DNA from 3 places in the Paenibacillus sp. FSL R7-277 genome. Region 3 is predicted to be linked to each of the others. Evidence: riboswitches for the same ligand, from Rfam matches in the RefSeq annotation. Region 3 holds a riboswitch; each other region holds the start of a gene.
What was found. Region 3 has a riboswitch for cobalamin ahead of C173_RS03355 (energy-coupling factor ABC transporter permease). Riboswitches for the same ligand answer to the same signal wherever they lie in the genome.
Positions count from the first base shown of each region.

Region 1 (13,381 bases), on a different contig from region 3:
AGAATTCCGCTCTGCTCCGCGATCTCGAAGACGCTCCGGAAATCGACCTCTCCCTTTCCGAGATCAGTCTCCTCATTGTCTGCTCCGAAGTCCTTAATGTGAACCAGCGGAACACGGCCGGCGTACCGCGACACATAATCAACGGGCCGGGCTCCCCCCCTGTATACCCATCCCAGATCAAACTCAGCCAGCATATGCTCGGCAGGAATCTGCTCCAGCCAGATATCGATGACCGCCTTGCCGTCAACCTCTTTGAATTCATAATCATGGTTGTGGTAGCCGTACTGCATCCCCGCCGCCCGGACCATTGCGGAAGCCTTCTCCAGGAATGGAATGATTCTCGTTACATCCTCTATGGAAGGGTTCGGCGGAAGCGGTGCCGACGGGGTGATCATATATTGCAGTCCGAGCTCTACACCGTATTCAATCTCTTTGGCTAATGCCTGCTCCATCTTATCCAGACTGCTGAAGTCCAGGCCTACATGCGCCGAAGGGGCCGCCAGGCCAAGTTCATCCAGCTTACGGCGCAGTTCCCCTGCAGATACACCGAAATAACCGGCGAATTCCACTGCCTGGTACCCCATCTCTGCCACCTTGGCCAGTGTGCCGAGGAAATCGCGTTCCGTCTGGTCACGCAGTGTATACATTTGAATTCCGATCTGCTGTGCTGCTTCTGTCATTAAGAATCCGCTCCTTATCGGTTGATTCTGATTAGATACTATTGTGGTTACTCTCCCTGTAGCTTGCGCTCCACAGATTCCAGCTTGCTGCGGCTGGTCGAGGTCTTGTCGCGCCGGTCATCGATCTTGAGTGAGGTTGAGACTCTCTGTGCCCCGGCGGTAAACGGCGACTCATGCAGCGCTTCTACCGCAGCCAGAATCCGCGCTACCGGTCCCTCAATAATTGTACCCATAGAAGTTAGCTCATAGGTAATGCCCTCCACCGTCTGCAGCACACGCTGCATCTCGGCCACATAGCTGCTGAGACTGGTGCTGCCTGTCCCGATCGGAATAACGGTCACTTCGCCAATTGCCATTGTGATCTCCCTCCTAATTATCTGGTATGCCTGAGTCTCTTATTTATCCTCTTATTGTAACGCTTCGCCAGGCTTGCTACAAATCACCTGCACCCTCTCTATTCTATTAATATCCGTCAAAATGATTACCAGGATTAGACGCACTCTATTTATGGATTCTTTGTGGCGTATTTTCGGAGATTTTATGAAAAATTCACGGCAGATTCATAGGAAAGTTGTGGATTACCTGTGGACTAACTGTGGATCAGCTGTGAGTAAAAGCGCCGAACCCGCTCCCCGTGCGGGATTGCAAAAAAACATTTACAAACACAATATATTGCGGTAGCTTTAATAGATAACAACAAAATATAGTAGAAACGGGTGTTTCACCCCTTGTAATAGAGGTGCGACTTAATAGGGAAGCGCGGTGCAAAACCGCTGCGGTCCCGCCACTGTAACCGGATGCTCCCAGGGTGCGATGCCCAGGGCCGCATTCTCCGGCTAAATGCCACTAAGGGGCGGAATAAGCCCCCCGGGAAGGCGCCGGAGGAGTTGCCGGAAGCCAGGAGACCTGCCTGTTTCGGTGGCACCGCTTAGACTCCTGCGAGGAACAGGGGAGGTGTCCGTATGCGGCCTGCCATAGCAGAGTTAGCCTTCCGTCAATCGGGCCAGAGGCTGCCGATACCTGAGGACGATCGTGGATTATCTTCAGGTATCGGCTCTGCGGAATGTACAAGAACGGGCGTAAGCTATTTGCCCAGTGTCTGCTCGTATATTCCACCCAGACCACAGGCAAACTTCCGCTTTCCGGATCTTTGCATCATGCATTCGGGCATTTCCGGCCTTCCCGGCCGGAGGTGCTTTTTTAACGCTTACAATACCCGAGAGGAGAGAGTTATATAATGACGCTGCTGGAGAAACGTTATAACGAAGGACAAGCTGCACAGGAGGATCTTTTGGAAGAGGTCATTCATCTGGGACGGGATATTATCGACAGCCGGGATCTGGATCTGCTGCGCGAGAACGCCAACCTGAACGGGGAGAGCTTCTCCGGCAAAATGAGCAAATTCGGCAGTGAATACTCCAAATGGTATGCCCGCAACTTCACCATGCCGCCGCAGCTGGTACAGGCTACCCTGGATAATGTCGTCTATGTGCATGACCTGGATCAATACGCCATCGGAACCACCAACTGCATCTTCATCCCGTTCGAACGGCTTCTCCGTGAAGGCTTCAACACCGGCAACGGCAGCGTACGGCCTCCCAACTCGATTATGACGGCGATGTCGCTGGTGGCGATTATTTTCCAGTCGCAGCAGAATGCGCAGTACGGCGGTGTGTCCGCCAACAAGCTGGATTATGATCTGGCTCCTTATGTGACCAAGTCCTTCTCCAAGCTCTTCCGCAAAGGTCTGGAGTATTTCGAGGAGAATGCAGAGGTTTCAGAACTTGGGGAGATTACGATGAGCCGCAGCGATCTGGCTGAGCAGTATCCGCGCGCCTTCCGTTTTGCCCTGAAGGAGACGCAGAGCGAGACCCTGCAGGCCGCAGAGAGTATGGTACATAACCTGAATACGATGTCCAGCCGCTCCGGCGGCCAGATTCCTTTTACCAGCATCAACTACGGGACCTGCACCTCCCCGGAGGGCCAGCTTGTGATCAGCTCACTGCTGACGGCTACGATGAACGGACTGGGCAGCGGGGAGACGCCGGTGTTCCCGATTCAGATCTTCAAATGCAAGCAAGGCATCAACCAGCAACCGGGTGACCCTAACTATGAGCTGTTCCTGAAGGCAGCGGAGTGCTCGGCGCGCAGATTGTATCCGAACTTCGCCAACCTGGACGCTCCGCTGAACATGCAATATTATGATCCGGCTGACCCGGATACCGAGTTCGCTACGATGGGCTGCCGGACCCGTGTGCTCGGCGACCGCTTCGGACGCAACCATTGCTCCGGCAAAGGCAACTTGTCCTTCAATACGCTCAACCTGGTGCGTCTTGGACTGGCCCACGGCACGATAACCGGCCGCCGCCTGGCTGCTGATGAAGAAGGGTTCTTCGACGACCTGAATCACTATATGGATATTGCGCTGGACGGTCTGCTGCACCGCTTCCGTATCCAGGCTTCCCAGAAGGCCAAAGCCTCCGATTTCATGATGCGTGAAGGCGTCTGGGAGGGCGGCGAGCAGCTTGCCCCTGATGACAGTGTAGGCGAACTGCTGAAGCACGGCAGCCTGTCGCTGGGCTTCATCGGGATGGCCGAATGCATGAAAGCCATGTACGGCAAGCATCACGGCGAAGATATGGAGATTCACGCCAAGGCTGTAGCCATTGTCCGCCACATGCGTGAATATTGCGACCGCAAGAGCGAGGAGCTTAACCTCAACATCACCTTGTTCGCAACACCGGCCGAAGGTCTCTCCGGTAAGTTCACCAAGATCGACCGCAAGGTGCTCGGTTCTATCCCTGGGGTAACCGACCGTGAATACTATACGAACTCGTTCCACATTCCGGTCTACCATGAACTTAGCGCAGCCAAGAAGATCAGCCTGGAAGCCCCGTTCCATGAATATTGCAACGCCGGAGCGATCTCCTATGTCGAGCTGAACGGCAATGCCCGGAGCAATCCTGCAGCCTTCGTCAAAATCATCAAATATGCGCTGGAGCAGGACATCAGCTACTTCAGCATCAACCATCCGATTGACCGCTGCTCCGGCTGCGGCTATGAAGGGGTCATCGGCACGAATTGCCCGACCTGCAATGCCCATGAGGATACCACCCATATCCGCCGTCTGCGCCGGGTTACCGGGTATCTGACCGGTGACTATCAGACCCGTTTCAATGCGGCCAAGCAAGCCGAAGTCCGGGACCGTGTTAAGCATCTATGAACATCTGCGGATATTATCCGGAGTCGATCAATGAAGGGGAAGGCCTGCGGGCCGTCCTCTTCGTCAGCGGCTGCCGCCACCGCTGCCCGGGCTGCTTCAACCCGAAGACCTGGAACTTTAACTACGGGGAGGCCTTTACCCCGGAGCGCCGGCGGGAGATTATAGAGGAGATTGCAGGCAATCCGCTGCTGGACGGCTTGACGCTGGCGGGCGGGGACCCTTTTTTCTCGGCTGAGGAGGCTGCAGACTTCATACACGAGCTGCGCGCCGAGCTGCCGGCCTTCCCGGTCTGGATCTATACCGGCTATACGTACGAGGAGCTTACGGCTTCCCCGGGCTCTGCGGAATGGAAGCTGCTGGCCTTGTGCCAGGTCGTGATCGACGGACGGTTCGTCGAAGAGCTCAAAGACCTTACCCTCTCCTACCGGGGAAGCAGCAACCAGCGGATCATTGATATTCCGGCGAGTCTGGCGGGAGATAGGGTTGTTCTGTGGGAGCCGGAGCTGAGCTTTCAAGGAGTATAACTCCTAAATAGACAAAGGCACTAAACTCCCGCATCCGGGTGGTTTAGTGCCTTTTGATTGTACCGGGGATGATCGGACCGGCAGCGTAACCTTATTCCGCGGCTCCTGTCTGTCCTGCCTTGCGCCCCACCTTATGCTCCGTCTCCTCCGCCAGCTCTTCCAGCACGCTGTTCAGGCGTAAACGCAGCTCTTCAGCCAGCTCAACTACGCCCTGGTCGTTACGAACCGCCTGGGAGTCTACGGCGTAGACGCCGCCAAGAATGTAGCGGGCGCCAAGCACGGACAGTACCGGCTTCAGTGCATAGTCGATCGCCAGCAGATGTGCAAGACTTCCGCCCATGAAGAGCGGCAGGACGATTTTGCCGGCCAGCCCTTTTTGCGGCACCAGATCCAGGAAGGTCTTCAGTACTCCCGTGTAAGAAGCCTTATATACCGGACTGACTACGATTACCGCATCAGCTTCCGCTACGAGCCCATTCGCCTTGACAATGGCCTCGCTCTCGAATTTGGTATGGATCAGATCCTCCGCAGGCAGCTCCGCCACATTGATCCGCTCCACTTCATACCCGCGCTCCCGCAGGGCATTCTCTGCATACTCAATCACGGCATTGATCCGTGAGACCAGCGAGGGTGTTCCGTTAATTACGACTATTTTGGCCATTTCCGCACCTCTTCCGTCCGCATAATAGGATAAACCGGGCTGCTTCGCCGGGCATCAATACTTTAAATTAGTAATAATCCTAGCAGAGTACAAGGAATATTGTCAAACCCCTCTTATGCTTGCAAACTGCTGCCGCTCTGGTTATAATAAACGGCAAACCTATATCCCGACCAGGCCAACGACCGGCATCCAACCGCGAGGCGTCTGCGACCGGAGCAGCTTCCTGTTCCCTAAGTTTACCGGGTTTCGCCCGTTACCGCGAAGACCAAAGAGGGCCTGATTCCGCGCTGCTTAGCTGCTATACGCGAATGAGGTCAACCTGGGTGGCACCGCGAGCTGACGCTCCTCGTCCCATGGATGAGGGCGTTTTTTGCGTTTTTTTACCCACACTTAAGGAGCGGATGCAGATGTTGGATATGAATTGGATCAGGGAGAATGAGGACCTTGTACGGAAGACGGCCGAATGGAAAAGATTGAAGTTCCCCCTGGAGGAACTTCTGGAGTGGGATGACCGGCGGCGGGAGGTACGCCGGGCCACCGAGCAGCGGCGCGCGGAGCGCAACGCGCTGACGAAGGAGGTCGAGCGCCTGCTGCGCGGGGGCGACCCTGAAGGCGCCGAGCACGCAAAGGCGCAGGTGCGGGGCACCCTCAGCGAGCTGGCGCTGCTGGAGGCGGAGCTGGCAGAAGCGGAGCAGCGCTGCGGCGAGCTGCTGCTGGAAGCGCCGAATCCCGTGTCGGCGGATACGCCGATCGGGCCGGATGACAGCGCGAATGTGGAGCTGCGGCGGCATGGCGCGCCGCCGGTATTCGGCTTCCGCGCGCGGGACCATGTCGAGCTCGGAGAGCTGCACGACATCATCGACCTTCCGCGCGGTGTCAAAGCCGGAGGGCCCCGCAGCTATGTGCTGAAGGGGGCCGGGCTGCTGCTGCACCTCGCCGTGCAGCGGCTGGCGCTCGATGTGCTGATGCAGCGCGGCTTCACCGCGATGGATGTGCCCGTGATCGTCCGGCCGGAAGCGCTGGAGCGGACCGGGTTCTTCCCCGGCGGCCGGGACCAGACCTACGAGCTGACAGGCGAGAAGCGCTGGCTGGCCGGGACCTCGGAGGTGTCGCTGGTCTCGCTGTACAGCGATGAGATTCTGGAGCTGGATCAGCCGCTGCGGCTGGCCGGGATGTCGGCCTGCTTCCGCCGCGAGGTCGGCTCGGCCGGCCGCGATGTGCGCGGGCTGTACCGGGTCCACCAGTTCTCGAAGATCGAGCAGGTGGTCATGTGCAAGAACGATCCGGCAGAATCAGAGCAGATGCTCCAGGAGATTCTCGGCAATGCCGAGCATATTCTTCAGCTGCTGGAGCTGCCTTACCGGGTAGTCGCCGTCTGTAGCGGAGACATGGCGATGAAGACCCATAAGCAGTATGACATCGAGACCTGGATGCCGGGCAGAGAAGCTTACGGGGAGACCCACTCGGCTTCCAATCTGCTCGACTTCCAGGCCCGCCGCTCGGGCATCCGCTACCGTGATGAAGACGGGCGGCTGCAATACTGCCATACCTTGAACAACACAGCGGTGGCCACGCCGCGCATTCTGATTCCGCTGCTGGAGAACCACCAGCAGGAGGACGGATCGATCTATATCCCGCAGGCGCTGCGGCCGTATATGGGCGGGGCGGAGCGGATTGAAACGGGAGTGAATCACGGCTGATATCCGGCTCTACAACGTCGACTATAATTGATTTTCTATTAATAATCGATAATAGCCATTCCCCAATATTGGGGAATGGCTATTTATATAGATTTTATACTAAACATTACTACTATTTTTATGCATTTCTAATAAACTTCTCTATTATTCTTTTGAATTGGTCTCAATTTAATATATATTTATATGAAGCGACCCTTTATTTAACAATTAAATGGTAGAATAATGGGGAATGCCAATCATAGTTTTGAGAGGAGTGGGTTTAGGATCATGGTTATTTCTCACAGGATGCGAAGATGGCTGTCTACAGGGTTATCCGTGCTAATGCTGCTCGGACTGTTAACGCCTGCTGGACAAAGTGCACAGGCAACAGCGGATAACAGTAATATTGTAATCTCACAAGTCTACGGTGGCGGCGGCAACGGCGGCGCTAAATACAAAAATGACTTCATTGAATTATACAATCCTACGGATACAGCAGTGAGTCTTGAGGGATGGAAGGTGCGTTATGCCAGTGCCAATGGTGACCTAATTAACACATCCGACATCTCAGTATTAACAGGAACCATTGCCGCGAAGGGATACTTTCTGATCCAGCAATCGGCTGGTACCGGAGGTACGGTTGAATTGCCAGCCCCTGATTATACAGGAACATTAAAGCTTGGAGCTACCAATGGCAAAATTGACCTTGTAGATGCCTCCAATGCAGGTGTTGATATGGTTGGCTTCGGAACTGCCACTACTTATGAAGGCAGCGGAGCTACAGCCGCACTAAGCAGTACCCTTGCCGCAGTGCGCAAGACCGCAGACATTTCACCTGCAGATAACCGTGCCTTCGATACCGATAATAACTCTAAGGACTTCACCGTCCAGCCCCCTGATCCCCGCAATAGCCATTATGGTCTCAGTCAGACTGTAGCGCCGGTTATTGCCACTCCGTCTGCCAATGCCTGGCCCGCAGGCACTGAAATCTCCCTTAATACTTCAACCGTTGGCGCATCCGTGTACGCCGCAGTCTACATAGACGGCGCCGAAGCGGCATTCAAGCCATACAGCACCCCTATCCTACTAAATGCACCCACGACAATCAAAACCTATGCTGTATCCGATGCAGTCTATAGCACAGAATCGAGCTATGATTACACTCTCCTTAAACAACAGGATATTGCCTCTGTCCGCCCGGCACCTAAGGGTCAGAACGTATGGACGGAAGGAACGGTTACACACATCGACGGCGCAAAAATGTACATTCAGGATGCCACTGCTGGCCTTGTGCTGTACGGGTACCCTGACTTCGCCAAAGCAGGAGATATTGTTAATATTCAAGGTGTTATGGATATCTACAGTAACCTCCAGGAACTTAAACCGTCCGCCGGGCTTAACTACAGTGTAGTGACTCCGGATGCCGGTGTTCCTGCTCCCCAGTTAATTACCGCCGCAGAACTGACAACAGCAAATGGTGAAGCTTATGAGGCTAAACTTGTCACACTTGAGAATGTAACAATCAAAAGTAAAGACGGTAAGAATGTCACCGCCATTCAAGCTGAGCAGCCGTTCAGAATTTACTCTGACCTGCCTCAACTGACCGCAGAAAAGCATTTTGATAGAATCACCGGTGTTATTGAACAGTTTAATGATGTCTATCAATTCATTCCGCTGAATGCCGAGAGTCTGGTAGAAGAGCTATTCTCTGTGACCGCCAGCCCCGGCGCCGGACGAATCATTAGCGGAGGCTCTGTAACACTATCCAGTCCTACAGAAGGAGCAGCTATCTATTATACGCTCGACGGCTCAGAACCTACCGTGACCAGTACGTTGTATACCGTTCCGGTTACGATTACTAAGGATACTGTAATTAAAGCTATCGCTTCCATTCCGGGCCAGACCAGCAAAGTATTCACGTTCAGTTATACCGCTTCAGCGCCTCCGCGCATCCATGATATTCAAGGGGAATCCCATTCCTCTGAATATGCCGGCCAGACCGTTACTGATGTCGAGGGGATTGTTACCCAATATGGATATACATTTGCGAACGGCAATTATAAAGGATTTTTCATCCAGGACCCTAAGCCGGATAGCAATGACAATACCTCTGAAGGCATATTCGTATACAGCACGAATGCCAGCCTGAAGCCCGATATTGGAGATCATGTGACTGTATCGGGTATGGTGTCGGAGTACAATGAGGGCAGCAGCAAGAATCTGACTTCCACCCAAATTACACTCAGTACAATCAAGACAGTTGCCAAAAACGTAAAACTTCCAGAGCCTGTAGTTCTGGGCAAAGGCGGGCGGATCATCCCGTCCTCAGTCATCGACGATGATAAACTAACCGAATTCCAGCCCGATGAGGATGCTATGGACTTTTATGAATCGCTTGAGGGGATGCTCGTTACACTTCCGACTCCTACGATTCTCAGTCCGTATTGGACAAGCGGCGGCGGTACCTCCACCGTATATAACATTCCTACGAGAGTGGACAATATGATGGACGATGTTATTACACCGGCAGGCGGACTTGTTCTAAAAGGCGCCAAAAACCTTAATCCGCAACGGCTGCTGATCGCCTATGGCAATCCCGGCCAAGAGGTTGGTACCGGTGATACATTCAACGGTGATGTGACCGGAGTAATCGGCTACAACAATGGAAATTTCAAGGTTATTCCGGCGAATGGAAGTCTGCCCGGCATTACGCAAGGAAGCTTCACACAGGAGACCTCTACGATTGCTGTAGCTGAGGACAAGCTGCTGGTGGCTTCGTATAATATCGAGAACTATTACCCTGGCGTAGGAGCCGCGAAGATTCAGAAGCTGGCTCAGTCCATCGCTGTAAATCTCCAGAAGCCGGATATTATCAGCGTCGTTGAAATGCAGGACAGCAACGGCGAGACTGACAACGGTATCGTGGAAGCCAATGCCGCCGAGCTGATCGAAGCGATTCAGACCGCCGGAGGCCCGGCGTACCAGTATATTGATATTGCTCCATCGGATAAAGCAGACGGCGGTGCTCCCGGCGGTAACATCCGGGTTGGATTCCTCTACAATCCGGTAAGAGTCAAGCTGTCTGACAGCATCAGCGGACAGAAGGGTTCCGCTCTGCAAGCGGTCAGCTACAATGCGGCTGCGGACAAGCTCACCTACAATCCGGGAAGAATTGACCCGGCGAACGATGCCTTTAAAGAATCCCGCAAGCCGCTTGCGGCACAATTCGAGTTCAAAGGCAAGAAGGTCATTGTAATTGCCAATCACTTCAATTCCAAGTCGGGGGACAACGGCCCGTTTGAGAACGTTCAGCCACCGGTTTTGTCAAGTGAGACACAGCGTCACAAGATTGCCGCCGTCGTGAACGGCTTCGTCAAGGATGTGCTCGCAGCCAACCCGTCGGCGAATATTATTGCCATGGGCGACTTGAATGATTTCCAATTCACCAAGACCGCAGATATTCTCAAAGGTAATGAGCTGGACAATCTGATTGACAAGCTGCCGCTTAATGAACAGTACACTTATACGTATGACGGAAACTCACAGGTACTGGATCATATTTTGGCGAGTAAAAATATTGCGAAATCCGCAGAAATGGACGTTGTCCATCTTAATGCAGACTTCCCGGCATCGCGTGGACGGGCATCCGACCATGATCCGGTAGTCGCTCAGTTCGACCTATCCAACTTCGCTCTGCGTGTGCTGCACACGAATGACACGCATGGACATCTGGAGACGATTGCCAAGCGTGCTACGGCGATCAAGCAGGAACGCAATCCCTATACTCTACTGTTAGATGCAGGAGATGTGTTCTCAGGGACACTCTATTCCACTACGTTTAAAGGCATGGCGGATGTTGATTTCATGAACGACCTCGGCTATGACGCGATGACCTTCGGCAACCATGAATTTGATCAGAATAAGGAGCATCCTGAATACCTGAGAAATTTCGTGGAAGCGGCGAAATTCCCGTTCGCGAGCGCAAACATTGACTTTACCTCTAAGAACAGTGAGCTTGCAGACCGGTACCACAACGATATCGTTACCATCGGCGAAGGTGACACCGCGTATAACGGGAACATCTATCCGGCTGTAATCAAAGACGTCTACGGGGAGAAGGTCGGTGTCTTCGGCCTGACCACTGAGGATACGGTCGGATTATCTTCTCCGGGGGATAAGATTAGCTTCAAGGACCATATAGAGAGCGCGAGGAACACTGTAGCGATGCTCGAAGCTAAAGGGGTTAATAAGATTATCGCGGTAACCCATCTGGGGTATACCGTAGACAAGAATCTCGCTGCCGCCGTCGACGGCATTGACATCATTGTCGGCGGGCATTCTCATACCAAGATCGACAACCCTCCTGAGCCGGTTACCAACGTTGGTACAGGTAAGCCTGTGCTGGTGGTCCAGACAGGAGAATACGGCCAAAATCTGGGTGAGCTGAATGTTGTCTTTGACAAAAACGGTGAAATTGTATCGTACAACGGAAAGCTGCTGGATGTAGCCAAATACGCTGAAGATCCGGCGGCCAAAGCCAAGCTCGCTTCTGAATACGATTCTAAGCTCTCCGCCGTTCGGGCTGAGAAGGTAGGATATTCAGACGTTGATCTCTACACAAACCGCGACATCGACGGGAAATCCGTCCGCGTGGTGCGTAAGGAAGAGACGCCGATAGGTAATATGATTGCGGACAGTATTGCGGAGAAGGTTACCGAGCTGATGCCTAACTTCGTGTCCAAGGAGGAGCTTGGTACGATCAAAGGCGTCGTGGCCATCCAGAATGGCGGAGGGATCCGTGCAGCGATTGATAAGGGTGAGATTACGATGGGCGAAGTGTTAACCACACTCCCATTCAATAACAGCCTGGTTGCCCTGAAGGTTACCGGCGCGGAGATTATCTCCTCCCTGGAGAACGCAGTCAGCGGCCTGGAGCTAGACCAGGGACGTTTCGCCCATGTCTCGGGGATGAAATACACGTATGATTCGACTAAAAAACCAGAGATTGTGAGTTCATTGACCGGTCAGGTGACCCAGACCGGGGAACGCATCATCTCCGTTGAGATCAAGCAGGCGGACGGATCTTACCAGCCGATTGATCCGGCAGGCTATTATATTCTGTCCACGAACTCCTTCATGGCTGGCGGCGGGGACTTCTACCGCGCACTGGCTTCAGCCAAGGCGGATGGACGTTATTATGAACTGGGTCTTCCCGACTTCGAAGTCCTGCTGGCCTATCTGAAGAAGCATAATCCGGTAACTTCAAGCGTTGAAGGACGGATCACCGATCTGAAGGGTGCCGTTCCAAACCCAAGTCCGACTGTAACGCCTACTCCGGCTCCAACCACGGCACCGGAAGGCGGAAGCCCAGGGGGCACCGGAGGAGTGACTCCTACGGCAACGCCATCAGTAACCTCTACTCCAAGCGCGGCAGCACCGCAGGTTACCACGCTTACAGCAGCAGAGCTTACAGCGAAGCTGGCCGCACTGCCAGCCGGTTCTAGTGAGCTGATCATTCCGCTTACAGCGTCGGCAGGAGGCGCACAGGTTGTCCTGCCAGGCAGTGTGCTGGTTCAGCAGGCGGCTGCCCGCCCTGATACCGTGCTTACCTTCACCTCATCAGGCGGAGCCTCCTACTCCCTGCCGCTGAGCGTTGTGAACGGATCAGCACTGGCTGCAAGATTTGGCACCGGGGAGTTCACGGTCACTGTCTCGCTGCTTCAGGCCGGACCTGCTGCACTTGACGGTCTGAACAAGGCCATTGCCGCACAGGGCAATGTGGTCACACTAGCCGGCCCCGTCATTGAATTCAGTGTCACTGCCCAGGCAGGCACCACCAATGTACCGCTGAACAGCTTCGGCAGCACTTATGTGAAGCGGACAATCACGGCCACAGGTGCACTTGATGCCAAGGGTGCGACCGGTGTCGCCTTTGACCCGGCCACGGGCAAGCTTTCCTTCGTGCCTTCTGTCTTCGCAAGCCCGGCAGACGGACATACAGAGGTAACGATCAAGCGCAACAGCAACAGCTACTACACTGTCGTTAAATCGTCCAAGACCTTCGGTGACACTGCCGGCCATTGGGCACAGGGCTCCATTGAGCTGCTGGCCTCCAAGCTGGTGATTAACGGCACCAGCAATACCGCCTTCTCACCTGCGCAGTCTATTACACGGGCAGAGTTCGCAGCCTTGATCACCCGCTCGCTGGGGCTTGCACCGGCAGCAACAGGAACATCCTTCAGTGATGTCCGTGCTGGCGCATGGTACACGGATGCTGTACAGACAGCAGCAGCCGCAGGTCTGATTACCGGTTATACCGATGGCAGCTTCAAGCCGGGCAGTCCGATTACCCGGCAGGAGATGGCAGCCGTCCTGTCCAAAGCTATGAAATACACCGGCAAGACCCTGACGGCCGATTCGGCTGTACTGGCTAAATTCCGCGATGCCTCAAGCATCCCGGCCTGGTCCAGAGCAGCGGTAGCAGAGATCGCCGCCGCAGGCATCATCCAGGGTACCCCTGATGGTGCGTTCGCTCCGGCGAAGCTGGCTACCCGTGCGGAAGCGGCTACGATGCTGGAGAAGACCTTGAAGTCGCTGCAATTCATTAACTAACG
Region 1 is NZ_ASPX01000119.1:4,510-17,890, forward strand. It holds gene C173_RS30885 (sugar phosphate isomerase/epimerase family protein) at 1-680, opposite strand, end outside; gene C173_RS30890 (MTH1187 family thiamine-binding protein) at 728-1,036, opposite strand; cobalamin riboswitch at 1,378-1,608, shown strand; gene C173_RS30895 (anaerobic ribonucleoside triphosphate reductase) at 1,918-3,903, shown strand; gene nrdG (anaerobic ribonucleoside-triphosphate reductase activating protein) at 3,900-4,427, shown strand; gene ssuE (NADPH-dependent FMN reductase) at 4,519-5,088, opposite strand; gene serS (serine--tRNA ligase) at 5,496-6,788, shown strand; gene C173_RS30915 (S-layer homology domain-containing protein) at 7,074-13,379, shown strand.
Region 1: it holds a riboswitch for cobalamin, as region 3 does, so the genes downstream of both, C173_RS30895 (anaerobic ribonucleoside triphosphate reductase) here and C173_RS03355 (energy-coupling factor ABC transporter permease) in region 3, are expected to answer to the same signal.

Region 2 (4,790 bases), on a different contig from region 3:
CGGGGGCCAGTCAGCCTGTTCCCCGTTCCTTCATACACCTTATGCTTACTTTTCAAGACATATCCGAACTAATTCCAAGCAAAATCGCCTGTCTAATGAACTTGCAACGCTTCAATAACCCTATACGCCTCAACTACTCATCGGCACGGGGGCGGTAGTTGGATTTTCTACACTTAATTATTCTGGTTACGCACCTGTATAGAAATTAGTTGGATTTCAGGCATCTAATTCTGCCCACAACCCATCATACGGGAGCTTCGGGCGTGAATAAGTGTTGTTTTTCCAACTAACTCCCGCTTTGCAGCAAATCCTGCCAGATTAGATGTCATTTATCCACTTATTGTCCGCCCCAGCGTACAGCACCCATCCTGCAGCGGAATGGAAATTTCAACTAAACTATACCATCCCCTACTCTTACTCAACTATGGCAATCTAACCGCTACAGCAGCAGCCATCTCACGGGTTACCACAGCAGTAGGCTCGAATGCGCCGCCGGTGCCGCTCATATATCCAAGTCCCGTCACCGTACGGACAGCGGACAATGCATAGTCGCTAATCTTATCTTCATCGCTGAATTTACCAGCCCCTGCTCCTGCTCCGGCTGATGTAGCATCCAGCTTAAAAGCTCTAACCATCATCACAGCCATATCCTGGCGCGTAACCAGCCCGTCCGGTTTGAACGTTTTGGCGCTTACGCCGCTGATAATTCCTAGCTCCTTCGCCCGGTTCACTGTTCCATAATACCATGTACCGGCCTTAACATCACTGAACGCCCCAGCAGAAGACGCCGCAGACGGCTCGTTGCCGGTTAACCGCAGCAGCAGCGCTGCAAATTCAGCACGGGTAATATTCTTTTTCGGTGCAAACAGCAGGCTGTCCTCACTCACACCATTCATCAGCTTGCGGTCATACGCCGTGTATACCGACTCCAGCGCCCAAGGCGAGATCGACTTCACATCGCCAAAAGCCGGACGGTCCGCCGCCGCAGAAGCCACCGTTACCGGGACCGTATGACGCACGATGGCCGGGGTTTTATCCTTCAGATATCCCGTAACCGTCAGGGTATATTTATTTGCTGGCAGTCCTCCGGCAACAACAGCTACGCCCGCAGCATCTGTAACTGCTGTTTTGCCGCCGATGGTTACCTGTACGCCTGCTGCCGGTGAGGTTACCGGATCGGAGGTGAAGGTCGCCTCATTCCAGACCCATTGCTTCTGGGTTACCTGCACCTTCAGATCTTGTCCAGGCTGCGGCTGTGCGGGAGTCACGGTTACGGCATCAACCACCTGCGTGTTGTCCCCGCCATAATAGATCACAACGCGGTCATTCTCCTCCAGCGCGAAGTCGCCCATCCCTACACTTGGATAGATCCATGCTCCGCCGCGTGCGACTACATACATCCAGCCATCATATCCGCCAAAAGTACCCGCAATCACGCCGCCGATCCCCGTCACATAATTGCCTGCTTCATTGACCAGAGCCAGGCGCTTGGCTGCTGCTGTCTTATCCAGTGCCGTAAGCACATTTCCGGCGTACACGCTGCCCTCAGCCAATGTTCCATTCGGACCTTCAACTGTAACCGAGACACTTACCTGAGGATTCTTCACTGGTGTGCCGCTAAAATCAAAGAGCTTACCGCCTGTTCCAAACAGCTTGTACGCTACCAAAGCCTCCAGTGCCTGCTCCGTTGAGAGCGGATTGGAGCTGCCGCCCGCAGTGTGGACGAATCCGCCATCTGCTGCGCTGAAGCTCAGCAGCTTGCTGACCAGATTGATTTGGCCTTTGGTATACTCTGCTCCCGCCGGATCAATGCCGAAGGCAGACAGACCGATAATGGCTTGAGCTACACTCTCGCTGCTGTCGCCATATCCTCCGTTCTTATCCTGTGCCTTAGCCAGCCAGGCTGCCGCCCGCTGACCGGCAGCATTCACTGCCGCTTCCTGCTTGTGTCCAGCCAGTGCGTTCAGCACCATCGCTGTCATATCCGGATCACTCGCACCCGTGGTCAGGGTGAAGCCGCCGTCCGGGTTCTGTTTGGCCAGAATCTCTGCCAGCAGCTTAGATTGTGTCCATTTTGCATTTGCCGGGATCGTATAGCTGCCGGAATCCAGAGCCAGCAGTGCATAGACCGGATTATTCAGCGTCTGGCCGGTAATTGCATCGTGATTGTAGAGCTTCTCAATCAGGTTATAGCCTGCCACATTCGCCGGGTCGCCGCCCAGTGCCTTAACGGCAAGCGTGATCCGGGCATAGTCCGTAGCTCTGGCAAAAACACCCTTAGCCTCACTCACTTTGCCTTCAAGCGCCTTCAGATAGCTGGCAGGAACCTTGTAGCCTGCTTGCGCAAGGCCAATCGCCTGCCAGTCCGACTGGACTCCGTTCTTCAGCATGAACTCCGCAGTAGCATAGACTGCAGCGGTTACGCTGGCCGCCTCACTTGCGGGCAGAGCGGATACCGCGGGTGCGGAAGTCCCGCCTGCCTGTGCAGCAGCAGCTTGTCCTGCCGGGGTTACAGCTGCTCCCAGCAGTGCCAACAGCATAATGACAGCAAGTCCCAGCCGAGTGAACCTGGATGATAGAGAATGGTTCTTCATAACTAACCTCTTTCCTGAAATAGAATGGATGAATCCTGCTTCCTTAAGCAGATAGAGCGGCAACCTAAAGACCGCCCTGTGCAGGGCGGCCGGGGAAGAATACAATACAGGGCAGCTGAAGGAGCCGATTGCTCTCCCACATTACATACAATACAGCATATACAGCCCTCGCCAATATCAGCATCTGCTTCCACATTCTTACCCCCGAAGAATAGAAACAACAACGAAAAAGGCAGGTCTCCTGGCTCATACTTCACCGCTTCCCCCGCCTTCCCATCCGCTTAGCAGACAGTGGCTCCTCAGGAGTTGCTCCGTATTTACAGTGGCGGGACCGCGCCGGACTTGCACCGGGCTTCCCTTTTAAGCAGATTCCTCTATTAGACATAGCCTTGCCAGCATCTGCTAGCGACAGCGCACGGCCTCTAAGGCAATCTGCACCTTTTCCTCAAGCTTATTAAATTTTAATATTCTCAAACCATCATATCGACTATTCCCCTGTATGTCTATAGACAAGCTATTTCTATTCCATCCACTCGAGTTCCGCCCATTCTGCAGCAAAAAATCCTGAACAGCACATGCCCGCTCCCCCGGCACATCGTACTATTCAGGACTATGGAGTGACTCTTCTGCTGTTAATTAAGACGTTGGCGGTACTAGCGGAGACAGCGGCAGCAGGCGATTGTATTATGTACATTAGAATTCGTGTAAAAGCGGCCGATAACGCATTCTGCTGCATTTCATACAATCGATTGTGGCAAATAACCTTCCGCCGGGCCAAATCCCCAAAATCTAATGTACCGAATACAACAGAACACCATATAAGGCTCGATATGCCTCATTCTAGTGTACAAAGTGCAATCGAGCAGCTTCATTCGGACACTAGCACACTTAACTAATTACTTTATGCTCGTATCAGCCTGCCGGAGCGCAAATCATTGTACTACATAAAGTAGTATGCACCAGGCTCTGACCAGTCCACCATGCCGCGCTGTATGCGCCCACAGCAGATCAGCTACCGCTAGTCGATCATCAGGTTCTAACTAATCAGCATTCATTTAATCCCCTAGCTTGCTGGGGGGCTGCCGTACCCCGACTAACTAAGGTGCTATTCTAGGTGCAAACGTTATGCTTAAATGCAATCTGTACAACTAAATCGTCTGATTTACCGCCAAATGTACTTTTAGCTGTATTTCATGCACCTAAAATGCTTCTGTACCCGGCTTTTCGCCCATTCGGGCAAATTTAGTTGTATGGAATACAGTTACGAGAGGAGCGTCTTCCTTTTCACTGTTTTTAGTTGTATAGAGTACACCTATCACTGTAAGCAATGCTACTCCGTACCATCACTTGGTATCGACTCAAAACCGTCAGTTAGTTGTGTGAGTCGGCTGAATGACTAAGGAGCGTTACTCGTTAGCGTTAGTTAATAGTGCTACTCAGAACGTCAGTCGGTTGAGTGAGTCAGTAGCGTTGGTCGATAGCATCAGTCGATAGCGTTAGTCGATTGCGTTGGTTGATAGAATCAGTCGGTAGCGTTAGTCGATTGCGTTGTTTGATAGCGTCAATCGATTGCGTTGGCCGGTAGCGGCAATCAATTGCGTCAGTCGATTGCATTATCCGATCGCGTTAGTTAAAAGCTTACGCAGCCTGCTTGTTGCCGCTGTGTTATTCCGCGTTCGTGTCCGCTTCCGGGCTTGCGGAAGCGGATGGCTCCGCACTAGGCGCGGCTGTAGCTGTGGCCTCCGGGGCGCTGCCCGGATCTGCCGCCAGCTTCAGCGAGTATCTTCCGGCGGTGATCATATCACCTGCCGCCAGCTTCGCGCCTGCTGAAAGCTCCACCGTCACCTCGTATACGCGTGACGGAGGAGTCCCCGCCGCCGCTGGAGAGGCGGCAGCTCCACTATCCGCGCCGCTGTCTACTCCGGCTCCTGTCTCGCCCTTCGCATCGCCGTCCACTCCGGCACCTTCCTTACCGCTCGCATCGCCGTCTACTCCGGCTCCTGTCTCGCCCTTCGCACCGCCGTCCACTCCGGCACCTTCCTTACCGCTCGCATCGCCGTCTACTCCGGCTCCTGCCTTACCCTTCGCACCGCCGTCCACTCCGGCACCTTCCTTACCGCTCGCATCGCCGTCCACTCCGGCGCCTGCCTCACCGCTCGCACCGCCGTCTACTCCGGCACCTGCCTCACCGCTCGC
Region 2 is NZ_ASPX01000109.1:161-4,950, reverse strand. It holds gene C173_RS33130 (S-layer homology domain-containing protein) at 423-2,594, opposite strand; cobalamin riboswitch at 2,809-3,001, opposite strand; partial or broken gene C173_RS34545 (hypothetical protein) at 4,260-4,790, opposite strand, start outside.
Region 2: it holds a riboswitch for cobalamin, as region 3 does, so the genes downstream of both, C173_RS33130 (S-layer homology domain-containing protein) here and C173_RS03355 (energy-coupling factor ABC transporter permease) in region 3, are expected to answer to the same signal.

Region 3 (13,381 bases):
GGTCTATATTCTGACGGGGGATCACGACATGCTCCAGTTGGTGAATGACAGCGTCAAGGTCGTGATTATGAAAAAAGGCCGCTCTAACTATAAAGTGTATGATCCGGCTGAGCTTTTGGCAGAACGGGGCCTCACTCCTGCGCAGGTGATCGACCTGAAGGGCTTCATGGGCGACACCAGCGATAATTATCCCGGGGTGAAGGGCATAGGCGAGAAGACCGCCACCAAGCTGCTGACCGAATACGGCACGGTAGAAGGGGTCATTGAGAACCTGCATCTGCTGCCCAAGGGCGTACGCGCCAAGATTGAAGCGGATCTCGACATGCTGCATCTCTCCCGCGAGCTGGCGGAGATCCGCTGTGATGTGCCGGTAGTCTGCGAGCTGGCCGAATGTCTCTGGGAGCTGCAGCGGGATACGGCGGCACGCAAGTTCCAGGAGCTGGAGTTCGGCAGCCTGATGCATCTGATCGGCGGAATCGCCGAGGTGCGGGATGACCGGGGGATCGTGCAGATTGAGCTGGGGGATCTGGGCTGAGGCCTGAATAGATAGCAAACCAAACAAGACAGCAGATACTCACCTATCGTGAGTGTGTACTGTCTTGTTTGCGTGTGAAGAGATAGATCGCATTATCCTCAGAGGGCGGCACAAGCAGGCGGGATAATTCCTCATTCAGCTCCATGCTGAAATGCTTAGCCTTATTATACGCGTCGAAGTCACCGGTGATCGCCGGATCTCTTGTGCCGATTACAATATACAGCTCCACAGAATCCGTATTAAAAACATGCTTCTCATACGGGTTGCCGGGCACCGGCCAGGAACAAAGTACAACCTTAGGAGCGTATTTGCTCAGGGCGGCTTTGGCATCGGCTTTTTCCACAAAATCCGGGTAGGTGATATAATGCGCCCAGCTATAATCATCGGTTGCCCGGCAGGCCGTGCCGTTATCGTTCAGGAATCTCGTCAAGGTACCGTCACCGGCACCGATCTCCAGGCACTCCTTGTCTCCGATCAGAGCGGACAGGCGCTTGATTAACGTACGGGAATAGAAGCAGTAGATCCCTTGTTTATTGACAAGCGGCATCAGCACTTTGGGGCGGATAATCAGCTTCCAGCATACCCGGAACAGAGGGAGCGATACAGGCTTTCGTACAAGCTTTTCCTTGAACAGGAGCTTCTGCAGAATATAACCGTCCCAGAGATTGAACCGGACAGGCCCGGAGGCTGATTCGGCGGACACCGCCAATTGCAGCTGTTCGATCAGGTAAATGGCGAAGCGGGCTTTAATAATATTAGGAAGAAAAGCGTTGATAGTGGTTTGATTAAAGCCGCTTTTGACAATTTTGCTCTTCGCTATTTTGGCGCTGCTGGTATAGCTGGCGAGCAGATTATGGATCAGGTTGGCGCGTTGACGGCTCGATAGGGCATTGATCTCAAGCAGCACTTCTTCCTTGTACTCCGGATATTCTGACAAAAGCGTACGGGTATCGGTCTCATTCCTCAGAATTTGCTCGGCGGCCGTCTTGCTGAAGGTTATCGCTCTCAGGTCCCGGCTCAAATGACAATACCCTCGCAGTGATCCACCTCATGCTGAATAACCTGAGCCGTAAATCCGGTAAAGCTATCCCGGTGCTTTTTAAAATTATAATCGAGGTACTCTACCTCGATATAGTCGTATCGTTTCGCAGGACGTACGCCTTCGAGCGACAGGCAGCCTTCCTCAGTGTCATAAGGACGGGCACGCTTGACGATCACCGGATTGATCATCGAAAGGGTTAATTGCTGCTCCACGCGGATGGCGATGATGCGTTTGTTGACGCCAATCATGTCCGCAGCCATGCCGACGCACCGGTCGGAGTTGGCGTTCAGGGTCTCCGCAAGATCCATTAACACGGGCAGATCCTTTTCCGTGGCCGGCGCAGATTTCTGGCTAAGAAGCGATATATCTTTATTGATAGGTCTAATCATCATACTCTCCAATTATGCTGTATTTGTGTGTCCATAATATCATTTTTGGCGGGGAAGTGAAATGCGGGAGTGAGAGATATGCGGTTAAGATAAAGATTGACGAACCGGAGGAAGCTTGATTATAATGTTAATATAAGTGTTAAATGATTAACAAATATATTAACCTAAAGAGGAGCGTTAACTTCCCATGGCAGAACGCATTGTACTGAACACCGACATCCGCAAAGGTAAGATTGACCGCAACATCTACGGACATTTCGCTGAGCATCTTGGACGCTGTATCTATGAAGGTATCTGGGTGGGCGAAGATTCCCCTATTCCGAACACCAAGGGTATCCGCAACGACGTAGTGGAAGCGCTTAAAGAAATGAAAATTCCGGTATTGCGCTGGCCGGGCGGCTGCTTCGCCGATGAATACCACTGGAAGGACGGTATCGGCCCGAGCGAAGAGCGCAAGCGGATGATCAACACACACTGGGGCGGCGCGGTAGAGAACAACCATTTCGGTACGCATGAATTCATGCTCCTCTGCGAGATGCTGGGCTGCGAGCCGTACATCAACGGTAACGTAGGTAGCGGAACTGTTCAAGAGATGTCCGAGTGGGTGGAATATCTGACGTTTAACGGAGTCTCGCCAATGGCTGAGCTGCGTCAGAAGAACGGCCAGGAAGATGCCTGGAGCGTTAAGTATTTCGGCGTGGGCAACGAGAACTGGGGCTGTGGCGGTAACATGCGTCCTGAGTTCTATGCTGATCTGTACCGCCAATATCAGACGTATGTACGTAACTATGGAGACAACAAGATCCACCGGATCGCCTGCGGGGCGAATGCGGATGATTATAACTGGACGGAAGTACTGATGCGTGAAGCTACCCGCTTCATGGATTCAATTACCCTGCACTATTACACCCTGCCTACTTCGGACTGGAATCATAAGGGCGCGGCTACAGGCTTCGGAACAGACGAATACTTCACAACGTTGAAGAAGGCACTATTCATGGATGAGCTGGTTACCCGCCATATCGCCATCATGGACAAATACGATCCGGAGAAAAGAGTGGGCCTGATCGTTGACGAGTGGGGCACCTGGTATGATGTTGAGCCGGGTACGAACCCGGGCTTCCTCTACCAGCAGAACACGATCCGCGATGCGCTGGTGGCCGGCTTGACGCTGAATATTTTCCACAAGCATAGTGACCGTGTGCGGATGGCGAACATTGCCCAGACCGTGAACGTGCTGCAGGCAGTTATTCTGACCGAAGGCGAGAAAATGCTCCTGACTCCTACTTACCATGTATTCAACATGTACAAGGTGCATCAGGATGCAGAATTGCTGGAGCTGACTGTAGACAGCCCGGTATACAGCTACGAGGGCGTAGAAATTCCTGAGGTATCGGCTTCGGCTTCAGTCGATGCTGAGGGCATCATTCATGTCAGCCTGTGTAACCTGAATCACGCATCATCGGCAGTGTTGCCGCTTGCCCTGCGCGGATTGGCTGGTCAAGCATCCGTAAGCGGAACAACGCTGGCCGGAGCTTCCATCGATGCCCACAATAGCTTTGAGCAGCCGGAAGCTGTAACACCGCAGGCATTCAGCGCCTTCAAGCTTGAAGGGGATACGCTGACTGTAGAGCTGCCGCCAATGTCGGTAACGGTACTGGCCATCACTCCACAAGCCTAAGGAGAGAACTGCATGACAACCACTTCAGCCTGCAAAGGATGCCGGGAGGAGTACAAGGTCACGGAAGCACAGATTGCCCGCATTCTGGCGTCCTCCATGTTCAACCCCGGCAATACCGCTTCAGACGAGGTCTATGCCGAGCGGCTTGCGCTTTGCGGGGCTTGCCCCAAGCTGCAGGATGGCGTAACCTGTACCGCCTGCGGCTGTATCATTCCCGTCGTAGCCCGGCTGAAGGCCCGCAGCTGTCCGCTGCCGGGCGGCGGCAAGTGGCAGCCGGTGGCGGAATGACGGCGAACGCCTGACGGCAAGGGGCCAGGCGAAAAGATAGGCTAGAAGCCGCTCTTGTCATAAGAGACGGATCGATCACCGATAGCCCCTCCAACCTGTACAATGCGGCGGTTGGAGGGGCTTTTTTTTGCGTTGTGGAGGTGAGGGGGAGGAAGAGGAAATGAGAGGGATAAATCCATCTAATGCGGCGTGAAAGTGGGCTGGAGGAGGAAATGAGAGGGGAAAATCCCACTGATGCGGTGGAAAGTGGGCTGGAAGCGGAAATGAGAGGGATAAATCCCTTTGGTGCGGTTGGAAGTGGGCTGGAGGAGGAAATGAGAGGGATAAATCCCTCTGATGCGGCGGAAAGTGGGCTAGATGAGGAAATGAGAGGGAAAAATCCCTTTGGTGCGGTTGGAAGTGGGCTGTATGGATGTTGCGAGGGGCATAAGTGCCCCTGAATTTGCTGAAAGTGAGCGTTGAGCAGAAATGAAGAGCACTAATGCACCTGAATCGGCCGAAAGTGAGCGTTGAGCGGAAATGAAGAGCACTAGTGCCCCTGAATTTGCTGAAAGTGAGCGTTGAGCAGAAATGAAGAGCACTAATGCACCTGAATTTTGCTGAAAGTGAGCGTTAAGCAGAAATAAGGAGTATTAGCTCTAAAAGTAGCTGAAACGAAAACTAACCTACCTACCTACCTACCTACCTACCTACCTACCTACCTACCTACCTACCTACCTACCTACCTACCTACCTACCTACCTTCTACACAACATAATCTGGCTTTCATATAGAAGCCGGCAAATCTGCCACGCCATCTGTATAAAACAACTCAAACACCAGATCCTCGTTGTAATTGCCAAAGCCTTTACCGAACAGGGTGAGGCCACCAATATGCTCGGCATCCTCCTCGACAGAGAGCCGGAAGGTCCATTGTTTGTTGCGGATGCCTACCTGATCCAGGGTGACCTCCGACAGCTTTTGCCCGTCCATGTAGGTACCTGTCTGCGTAATCCGCAGCTGCTTGAGCAGGCCGTATTGATTGGTGAGTGCAGGCCACCAGGCCGGGGTGTATTTTCCCGGGTTGTCTCCGTAGTCACCGGGGCTGGTCCAGAAGCCGAGCGATTGTCCGTTCAGCGTGAAGGTAATATCCGACGGCCAGTTGTTGTTGACCGACGGGGCTTCGGAGGCGATCTCCATCGTGATGGCAAGCTCCTCCGGCTGCTGGCTCGACAGCAGGAAATTCGGGATTTTATACTCCACGAACCCCTTGCCGAACCAGAGAATCCCGGCGTTCACCCGCTCCTGGTCCCAGAAATAACGGGGATCGTCAAAGTGCCCGATGACCCTCTCTGTCGTAGACAGTCCGCAGGTAGGCTCGATCTGGAAGTCGGAATAATGCCCCACAGGGATGTCCTTGCGGTACCCTCTGCGCGGAGTCCGGGCCTGTCCCGGAAAAACTATCTCAGCCCCGTCGGCGGCCAGTGTACAGATCTTCTGCAGACCGCTTTTGCCGGGAGCCATATGGCTGCGGATCAGCCCGGCGGCTTCGAGCTTGCGCACATGCATGGTCATAATCGCACTGCTGAGCTTGAGGGCTGCGGCCAGCTCCTTCACGTTCATGGGCTTATCGGACAGCAGCCGCAGCATATGCAGGCGCACGGTACTGGACAGGGCCTCGTACACGGGCAGAGATTGTTCGGTTAGATCAAGTTTCATCGGATGCCTCCACGTTCAGGTTATATAGTTAATAATTATATTACTCAAATAAAATTTCTACAAGCCATGATTGGCTGCAGGCGAGCTTTTCCAATTTATATCACAGACAGGCCAATCTCTGTCCGCTATGATTTGAGATGAATTAGCGATGAAACAAGGTGCTCTTGCCGGAAGCGGCAAGGGATAACAGGGAATCGGGTGCAACTCCCGAGCGGTCCCGCCACTGTATGGAAGAGCTGCACTTCATGAGGTCACTCGGGAAGCCCCCGGGGAAGACGAAGTCTGCAGCGCCTGTATTCCAAGCCAGGAGACCTACCTTGTCTACGCACACCACGACTCTACGCGGATAGGAGCGGTGTACGGATAGGTTAATGAGAAGAGGCGTTCTGCCCTGATGGACCGGAGAAAGCTTGGTGCTTCAAGGTGATCCCCGGTTATAGCTGCTGGATACAAGGATACGGCCCATAGTGATGGGACGGTGAAAAGCACCTTGTTCCGCTTCGCCACGGGTTGCGCGCTCTATCGAACTTGCCTGCGTACATACACTCCCACCCTATAGGGTGGGTTTTTTGGGCTTTATGATCTGTAATGGGAAATCAACAAACATGGAGGGTGACAAATGAAAAAGCACAGATGGTGGAGCTTTGCGGCACTGGTTGCCGGATTTACGGTGTACTTTATGCTGAACGAACCGGGGACGGCCCGGGCGATGCACATTATGGAAGGATTCCTGCCGGTTGGCTGGGCGGTGTTCTGGTGGGCGGCGTTTATCCCGTTCTTTGTCCTTGGAATCTTCAAGCTGAGAGCCATGACCCGGGAGAATCCGGAGCTGAAGCTGCTGCTGGGTCTGGCCGGGGCGTTTACCTTCGTACTGTCTGCGCTCAAAATGCCTTCCGTGACCGGAAGCAGCTCCCACCCCACCGGTACCGGTCTTGGTGCGGTAATGCTGGGGCCGCTGCCCATGAGCGTAATCGGCTCGATTGTCCTGCTGTTTCAGGCGCTGCTGCTGGCGCACGGCGGGATCACTACGCTTGGGGCCAATGCGTTCTCGATGGCGGTGGCGGGTCCTTTTGCCGGATATGCAGTGTATAAGCTGATGATGAAAATGCCGGACCGCGAGAAGCTGGCCTTGTTCTGTGCGGCTGCGGTGGCTGATCTGAGTACGTACGTAGTGACTTCCTTCCAACTGGCGGTGGCTTTTCCGGCGGCGGATGGCGGCGTTCTGGCATCTTTTCTCAAATTCGGGGGCATCTTTGCCGTGACGCAAATCCCGCTGGCCATCAGTGAAGGGCTGTTGACGGTGCTGCTGTGGAACTGGCTGAAATCGTATAGCCCGAATGAATTGTCGCTGCTGAAACGCAAGGTGAACGGAGGAAGAGCCTAATGAGCAATAAATGGAAAAATGGATTGATGCTGCTGGTTGTTATTCTGCTGGTCATTCTGCCGCTGCTGCTGGTCAATGGGGAATTCGGTGGGGCCGATGATGCGGCTGAAGGTGTGATTACCGAAATGAATCCTGACTATAAGCCGTGGTTCAAGCCGCTGACAGAGCTGCCGGGTGAGACGGAGAGTATGCTGTTTGCATTGCAGGCCGCGATTGGTGCCGGTGTGATCGGTTATACCCTGGGGCTGCTCAAGGGCAAGCAAGGCGGGACGAAGCAGCATAGCAGCAAGTGATCCGGCGGATTGACGTTCTCTCTTACAATAATGCTCTGCGCCAGTTGTCCCCGATGTGGAAAAGCTCGTTCGCAGCCCTGATGTTCCTGCTCTCTTACACCGTACATCCGGTACTACAGGCTGCAATTACCCTATGGATGATGTCCTGGTGTGTATTGCAGGCCCGTATTCCCTTCCGTGCTTATGGCATGCTGTTCGGCACAGCGCTGCTGTTCTATGCGCTTAGCGTACCGGCGCTGCTCGTGGAATTCGGGCATCCGGCTGCGGGAGAGGCAGGGATATTCCCGCTTCCGGGACTGAACCTGCCGGTATATGTCACAGCGGCGGGACTTCAGCGGGCAGGGGAGCTGCTGGCCAGAATCTCTGCCTGCATGAGCTGTTTCTTCTTCCTGATGTTCACGACTCCGTTCAGTGAGCTTTTGCAGGTGCTGCGCAGGCTGCGGATGCCGCAGATTGTCCTGGAGCTGATGCTGATTATGTACCGCTTCTTATTCCTGCTGAGTGATGCAGCGCATGGTCTGCTGCTGGCCCGCAGGCTGCGCGGAGGCCGCCGGGGCTACAAGGCCAGAATGCGGGAGACTGCGGCTATGGCAGGAGCGTTGTTCGGCAACACGATGCACCGGTATTACGGATTATCGCAGGGGCTGCTGGCCCGCGGATTCACAGATGAGATTATTCTCCCGCCTTATACGGCGCGTCCTGTGCCGCGGCGCTATACAATCCAGGCTTATGCCGGTATTGCGCTACTGCTGCTGGCTGAGGCGTACTTTATCACTAACACATGAAAGGAGTCACCCATGGATCAGGAATCTAGCTTGGCTTGTGACGGAGTGGTGTTCCATTACCCGGATACGAAGGAGCCTGCACTGCATGAACTGACGTTCTCCATCCCCGCAGGCAGCAAGACGGCGGTGCTCGGTCATAACGGTTCAGGCAAATCCACGCTGTTCCTGCATGCCGTCGGCATTTTGCGCCCGCAGCAGGGGACGGTTGTGCAAGGAGGGAAGGCGTTATCCTACTCCAAAAAAGAGCTGGCCGCTCTGCGGCGGAAAGTGGGCCTGGTCTTCCAGGACCCCGAGCAGCAGCTGATTCTCAGCACTCCGCTGGAGGATGTGTCGTTCGGGCTGCGCGGCAGCGGCATGGCTGAACCGGCTATCGCTGCGCGCTGCCGGGAGGTCATGGAGCTGCTGAATCTAACCGGTCTCGGCGATAAACCGATTCACCAGCTTAGTCTGGGCCAGAAGAAACGCACGGCACTCGCCGGTGTACTGGCTATGGAGCCGGAGCTGATTCTATTGGATGAGCCGACCTCTTATCTGGACCCGTTATCGGAAACGCAGATGCTGAAGGGGCTTGAAGCCATACATGATAAAGGGACAACCGTAGTTATGGCTACGCATGATATGGACCTGGCCTACCGCTGGGCGGACTGGATTATTGTGCTGGAGCATGGAAGATGCCGGGCGGCGGGGACGCCGGAGGAGATTTTTGCGGGACGGGAAGAGCTATTGTCCATCGGACTGGGACTGCCGCTGCTGGCTGACTTATGGTTCAGCCTGCCTGCCAGCTTGACCGCAGGGCAGAGCGCTCCCCGCACCGCCGGGGAATTCAAGGTGAAGCTGCATAAGCTGCTTGCGCTTAACCACAGCTATTCATGAACGGGGGAAGAAGAATGAAGAGACAAGGAAAGCTGCTGATTATCGGCTTCGGCCCCGGAGCGCTGGAGCATATTACCGGCCGCGCACTGGCTGCGCTGGATGAGAGCGAGGCGGTCATCGGCTATACCACTTATGTAGATCTGATCAGGCCGCTGCTGCGGCACCAGGAGATTGTCGGTACGGGAATGACCGAGGAGGTTAGCCGGGCTCAGGAGGCCGTCCGCAGAGCAGAAGCGGGACAGACGATTGCAGTAATCTCCAGCGGCGATGCCGGTGTCTACGGGATGGCTGGGCTGGTATACGAGGTGCTGATCGAATGCGGCTGGAACCGCTCAGAGGGGGTACAGGTGGAGGTGATCCCGGGAATCTCGGCGATCCAGTCCTGTTCCTCGCTGCTTGGAGCCCCGATTATGCATGACTCCTGCACGATCAGCCTGAGCGATCATCTTACGCCCTGGGAGAGCATCGCTGCGCGTGTGGAAGCGGCGGGGGCGGCGGATTTCGTCATTGCGTTCTATAATCCGCGCAGCGGCAGACGGACGCGCCAGATTGAAGAAGCGCGCACCATTCTGCTGCGTTATCGTGATCCGGCTACACCGGTAGGCATTGTCAAAAGCGCCTACCGTGACCGCCAACAGACGGTCGTAACGACGCTGCAAGATATGCTGCAGCATGAGATTGGCATGCTCTCAACCGTGGTGATCGGCAACTCTGCTACCGTTGTCTATGAGGACCTGATGATTACGCCGCGCGGATATGAGCGCAAGTACAGTCTCGGTGCACAGACGCAGACGCTGAAGCCGCACGAGCGGCTGCGCACAGCCGCAGAACCGTGGTCGCTGGCTGCGGCGGAGTCTGGGCAGACAGAGGGGGCAGCTGGAGCCGGAGCGGCCAAAACTGTGGATGCTGGGAGAGCAGCAGAGACTGGGCAGAGGGATGCAGCAGATGTTGGAAGCGAGACCGAGCCGGGACAGGTGAAAAGTGCAGAAGCATCAGGTTCGGTTCGGATGGAATGGGCGCTGGGCTGTGGCGAAGCGGAATCAGGACAGACGGAAGAGGCTGCTGCGCAGAGCCTGGCTGCTGCTCCGCAGGTGGAGCGGCTGCGGAGCTTGTCCGGTCGCCTGAAGGCATCCACCGATTCTTCCTTCGAGCTGGAGATTGCTCCCGCAACCGGCAGCCGCAGCTTCAACGGTGATCAGATGAAGCTGCTGGCTGAGCTTGCAGGCAGCGATGGGCAATTGATCTATACGAAGGACGGATATTTCCTGCTGCGCGGCAGCCGGAATGAAGAGGCAGAGGCAGGAGCAAGGCTGCTGGAGGCCGGACTGAATGTAAGTACGCCTGGAGATTACGTGAAGGTGAAGACCTGCGGATTCTGTGAGCTGCGCAGAAGCGGAGCGTTAAGTGCTGCTGTCCGCCTCCACACCCTGCTGCATGGAATGGCTGTGCCCAGAGAGCTGCACATCAGTGTAGCCGGCTGCGGGATGGCTTGCAGCTCCGCTGTGCTGGATGATATCGGACTGGTAATGTCGCGCGGCAGCTATGAGTTGTATCTCGGCGGCAAGAAGGCCGGGCGGGGTGCCCATGCAGGGATTTTGGTGCGTGAAGGGATGGACGAAGAGCAAGCGGTAGCCGCTGTAGCTGCCGCAGTTGAGGACTACAGGGCTCATGGCCGGGAGCAGGAGCGGTATTATGCGTTCCGGGAACGGATGGACAGCGCAACAGGGAGTGCAGCCCATACATCCGATAACGATAACAGCAAAGAAGGAGTGCAGACGATGAGAACGGTATTACTGGTGGGACACGGGAGCCGGGTTCAAGCGGGAAATGAGGAGCTGCTGGAATTCACCCGCCTGCTCGCAGCCCGTAAGCCGGAGCTGAAAGTTGAGACCTGCTTCATAGAGCTGGCCTCGCCTTCCATCGCTGGCGGGATTGCCAGATGCATTGAGGGCGGTGCGGCGGAGATATACGTAGTGCCGATTATTTTGTTCGCGGCGGGGCATTCCAAGCTTGATATTCCAATGGCCATTGACGAAGCCAAGCAGAGATATCCCGGGGTGAAGTTCATCTACGGGCGTCCACTGGGGGTACAGGACCGTGCCGTCGATATTCTGCTGGAGCGGATTCAGGAAGCAGAACGACTTCCACTCCCGCCGGTGAAGGCGGCTGGCGGAATGGACCTGGACCTGCGCGGGAACGGTGCATCCACGATTGAGGATAAGGACACCATCGTACTGCTGATGGGACGCGGGGGCAGTGACCCGGATGCTAACAGCGATCTGTATAAAATAAGCCGGCTGCTCTGGGAGAGAACAGGCTACCGCAGCGTGGAAAGCTGCTTCATTGCCATCGCCAAGCCTTCGCTGCCGGACGGGCTTGAGCGCTGCCTTGCACTGGGTGCGCGCAAAATTATTGTTCTGCCGTACCTGCTGTTCACCGGAGTGCTAATGCAGCAGTTCGCAGAGAGAGTGGCGCAATTCGCAGCGGAGCATCCCGGGCTTGAAGTGGAGATCGGCGGCACACTGGGCGCACATCCGCTGCTGGCGGATATGCTGACAGAGCGGATCGAGGAGACGCTGGAAGGGCGTGCCTTCAGCAACTGCGATAACTGCAAATACCGCGATGCAGCCTCTTTGCACCATCATCACCATCACCATCATGGTGAGGAGGAGCACGGGGAGCATGGGCATGGACATCACGGGCATGGGCATCACAGTCATGAGGGACATGGACACGGGCGCCATGAGCATGGAGATGAAGAGCACGGACACGGACACGTACATCACTGCCATGAGAAACAAGGGCATCACGAATGTGCGCATCACGGGCATGGGAATCAAGGGCACACGCACGAGCATGGGCAACATGAATGTACGCATCACGGGCATGGGAATCAAGGGCACACGCACGAGCATGGGCGACATGAATGTACGCATCACGGGCATGAGGAACATAGGCACGGGCACCACTGCCATGGGAAGCATGGGCATCACGAGTGTGCGCATCACAGGCATGATGAACATGGGCACACGCATCACGCGCACGGGCACCACTGCCATGGGCGGCATGATGTAACGGAGGCGGCGGCTCCGGCAGACGATCTGGCGCTTCGCCAGCCGCGATGATCTTCATGTTATGCGGCACCAGCGATGCCCGCGAGCTGGCTCAGAGCTTCCTGCGCCAAGGCCTGCCGCTGCAGGCCAGCGTGGTGACGCCCAGCGGGGCAGAACGCCTTATGGCCGCAGGCATCCGCACCCGCGTCGGCAGACTGGACCGCGCGGCGATGATCGCTTTGCTGCAGGCGGGCGGGTACCGTGCCGTGGTGGACGGCAGCCATCCTTTTGCGCTGGAGGCCCATGCTAATGCAATGGAAGCTGCTGCTGCGCTGGGGTTGCCTTACTTCCGCTACGAGCGGCAGAGCCTTATCTATAACAGCCATCCCCGGCTGTTACTTGTGCATTCTTATGAAGAGGCTGCGCGCAAGGCTAGGGAGCTGAAGGGCTCTGTGATGCTGACTACCGGCGGCAAAACGCTGGAGATTTTTGCGGAGGAGCTGCTGGGAGATCCGGAAATCCGGCTGACCGTAAGGCTGCTGCCTTGTCTGGAGAATCTGGAGAAGTGTCTGGCCCTTGGGATAGAGCAGCGGAATATTATTGCGCTTCAGGGCCCTTTTAGCAGAGAGATGAATGAGGCCTTATACCGGCAGTACGGCACCCGGGTGATGATTACCAAGGAGAGCGGGGCCGAAGGCTCGGTGGATGAGAAGCTGCATGCCGCGCTGGATATGGGGTTATATGTGATTTTGATTATGCGGCCGGGGCTGTCCTTCGGGGATGGCGGAACTGTGTTTGATTCTTTTGACGAGATTACGGCTGCTGTGAAGAATGCGCTGCTAATGACGAGGGAAGAGGGATGAATGTGGATTTCGGGACAGAGTTCAAGCCGGTGACCGTACAGCCGCAGGAGATAGAGGGTCTAAGCTTTCAGATGATTACGGAGGAACTGGGTGAACATTCGTTTAGTGCATTGGAGTACCCGATTGTACAGCGGATTATTCATGCTTCGGCTGATTTTGAGCTGGGGCGCAGCCTGGTGTTCCATCCCGGGGCGATTGAGGCGGGGATTCACGCTATTCTGCAGGGCAAGCCGATTATAGCGGATGTGCGGATGGTGGAGGCGGGCATTGCCAAGGAGCGGATTCAGCGGTACGGCGGCGAGGTCCGGGTACATATTTCAGATCCTGATGTGGTGGACGAGGCGAAGGCGCTGGGAACCACAAGGGCGATTATCGCAACGCGCAAGGCCTGCGCACAGGCACCGGGGGGAATCTATGTCATCGGCAATGCGCCGACTGCCCTGCTGGAGCTAATCCGTCTGGTAAAAGCAGGCGAAGCCCAGCCTGGCCTTGTCATC
Region 3 is NZ_ASPX01000008.1:77,156-90,536, reverse strand. It holds gene C173_RS03390 (5'-3' exonuclease) at 1-535, shown strand, start outside; gene C173_RS03385 (hypothetical protein) at 579-1,556, opposite strand; gene C173_RS03380 (peptide deformylase) at 1,553-1,966, opposite strand; gene C173_RS03375 (alpha-N-arabinofuranosidase) at 2,154-3,647, shown strand; gene C173_RS03370 (DUF6171 family protein) at 3,660-3,935, shown strand; gene C173_RS34820 (hypothetical protein) at 4,118-4,375, shown strand; gene C173_RS03360 (ArsR/SmtB family transcription factor) at 4,701-5,633, opposite strand; cobalamin riboswitch at 5,773-5,967, shown strand; gene C173_RS03355 (energy-coupling factor ABC transporter permease) at 6,253-7,017, shown strand; gene C173_RS03350 (energy-coupling factor ABC transporter substrate-binding protein) at 7,017-7,310, shown strand; gene cbiQ (cobalt ECF transporter T component CbiQ) at 7,307-8,095, shown strand; gene C173_RS03340 (energy-coupling factor ABC transporter ATP-binding protein) at 8,108-8,968, shown strand; partial or broken gene cobJ (precorrin-3B C(17)-methyltransferase) at 8,983-9,823, shown strand; gene C173_RS32650 (CbiX/SirB N-terminal domain-containing protein) at 9,976-12,093, shown strand; gene cobK (precorrin-6A reductase) at 12,090-12,884, shown strand; gene C173_RS03325 (precorrin-8X methylmutase) at 12,887-13,381, shown strand, end outside.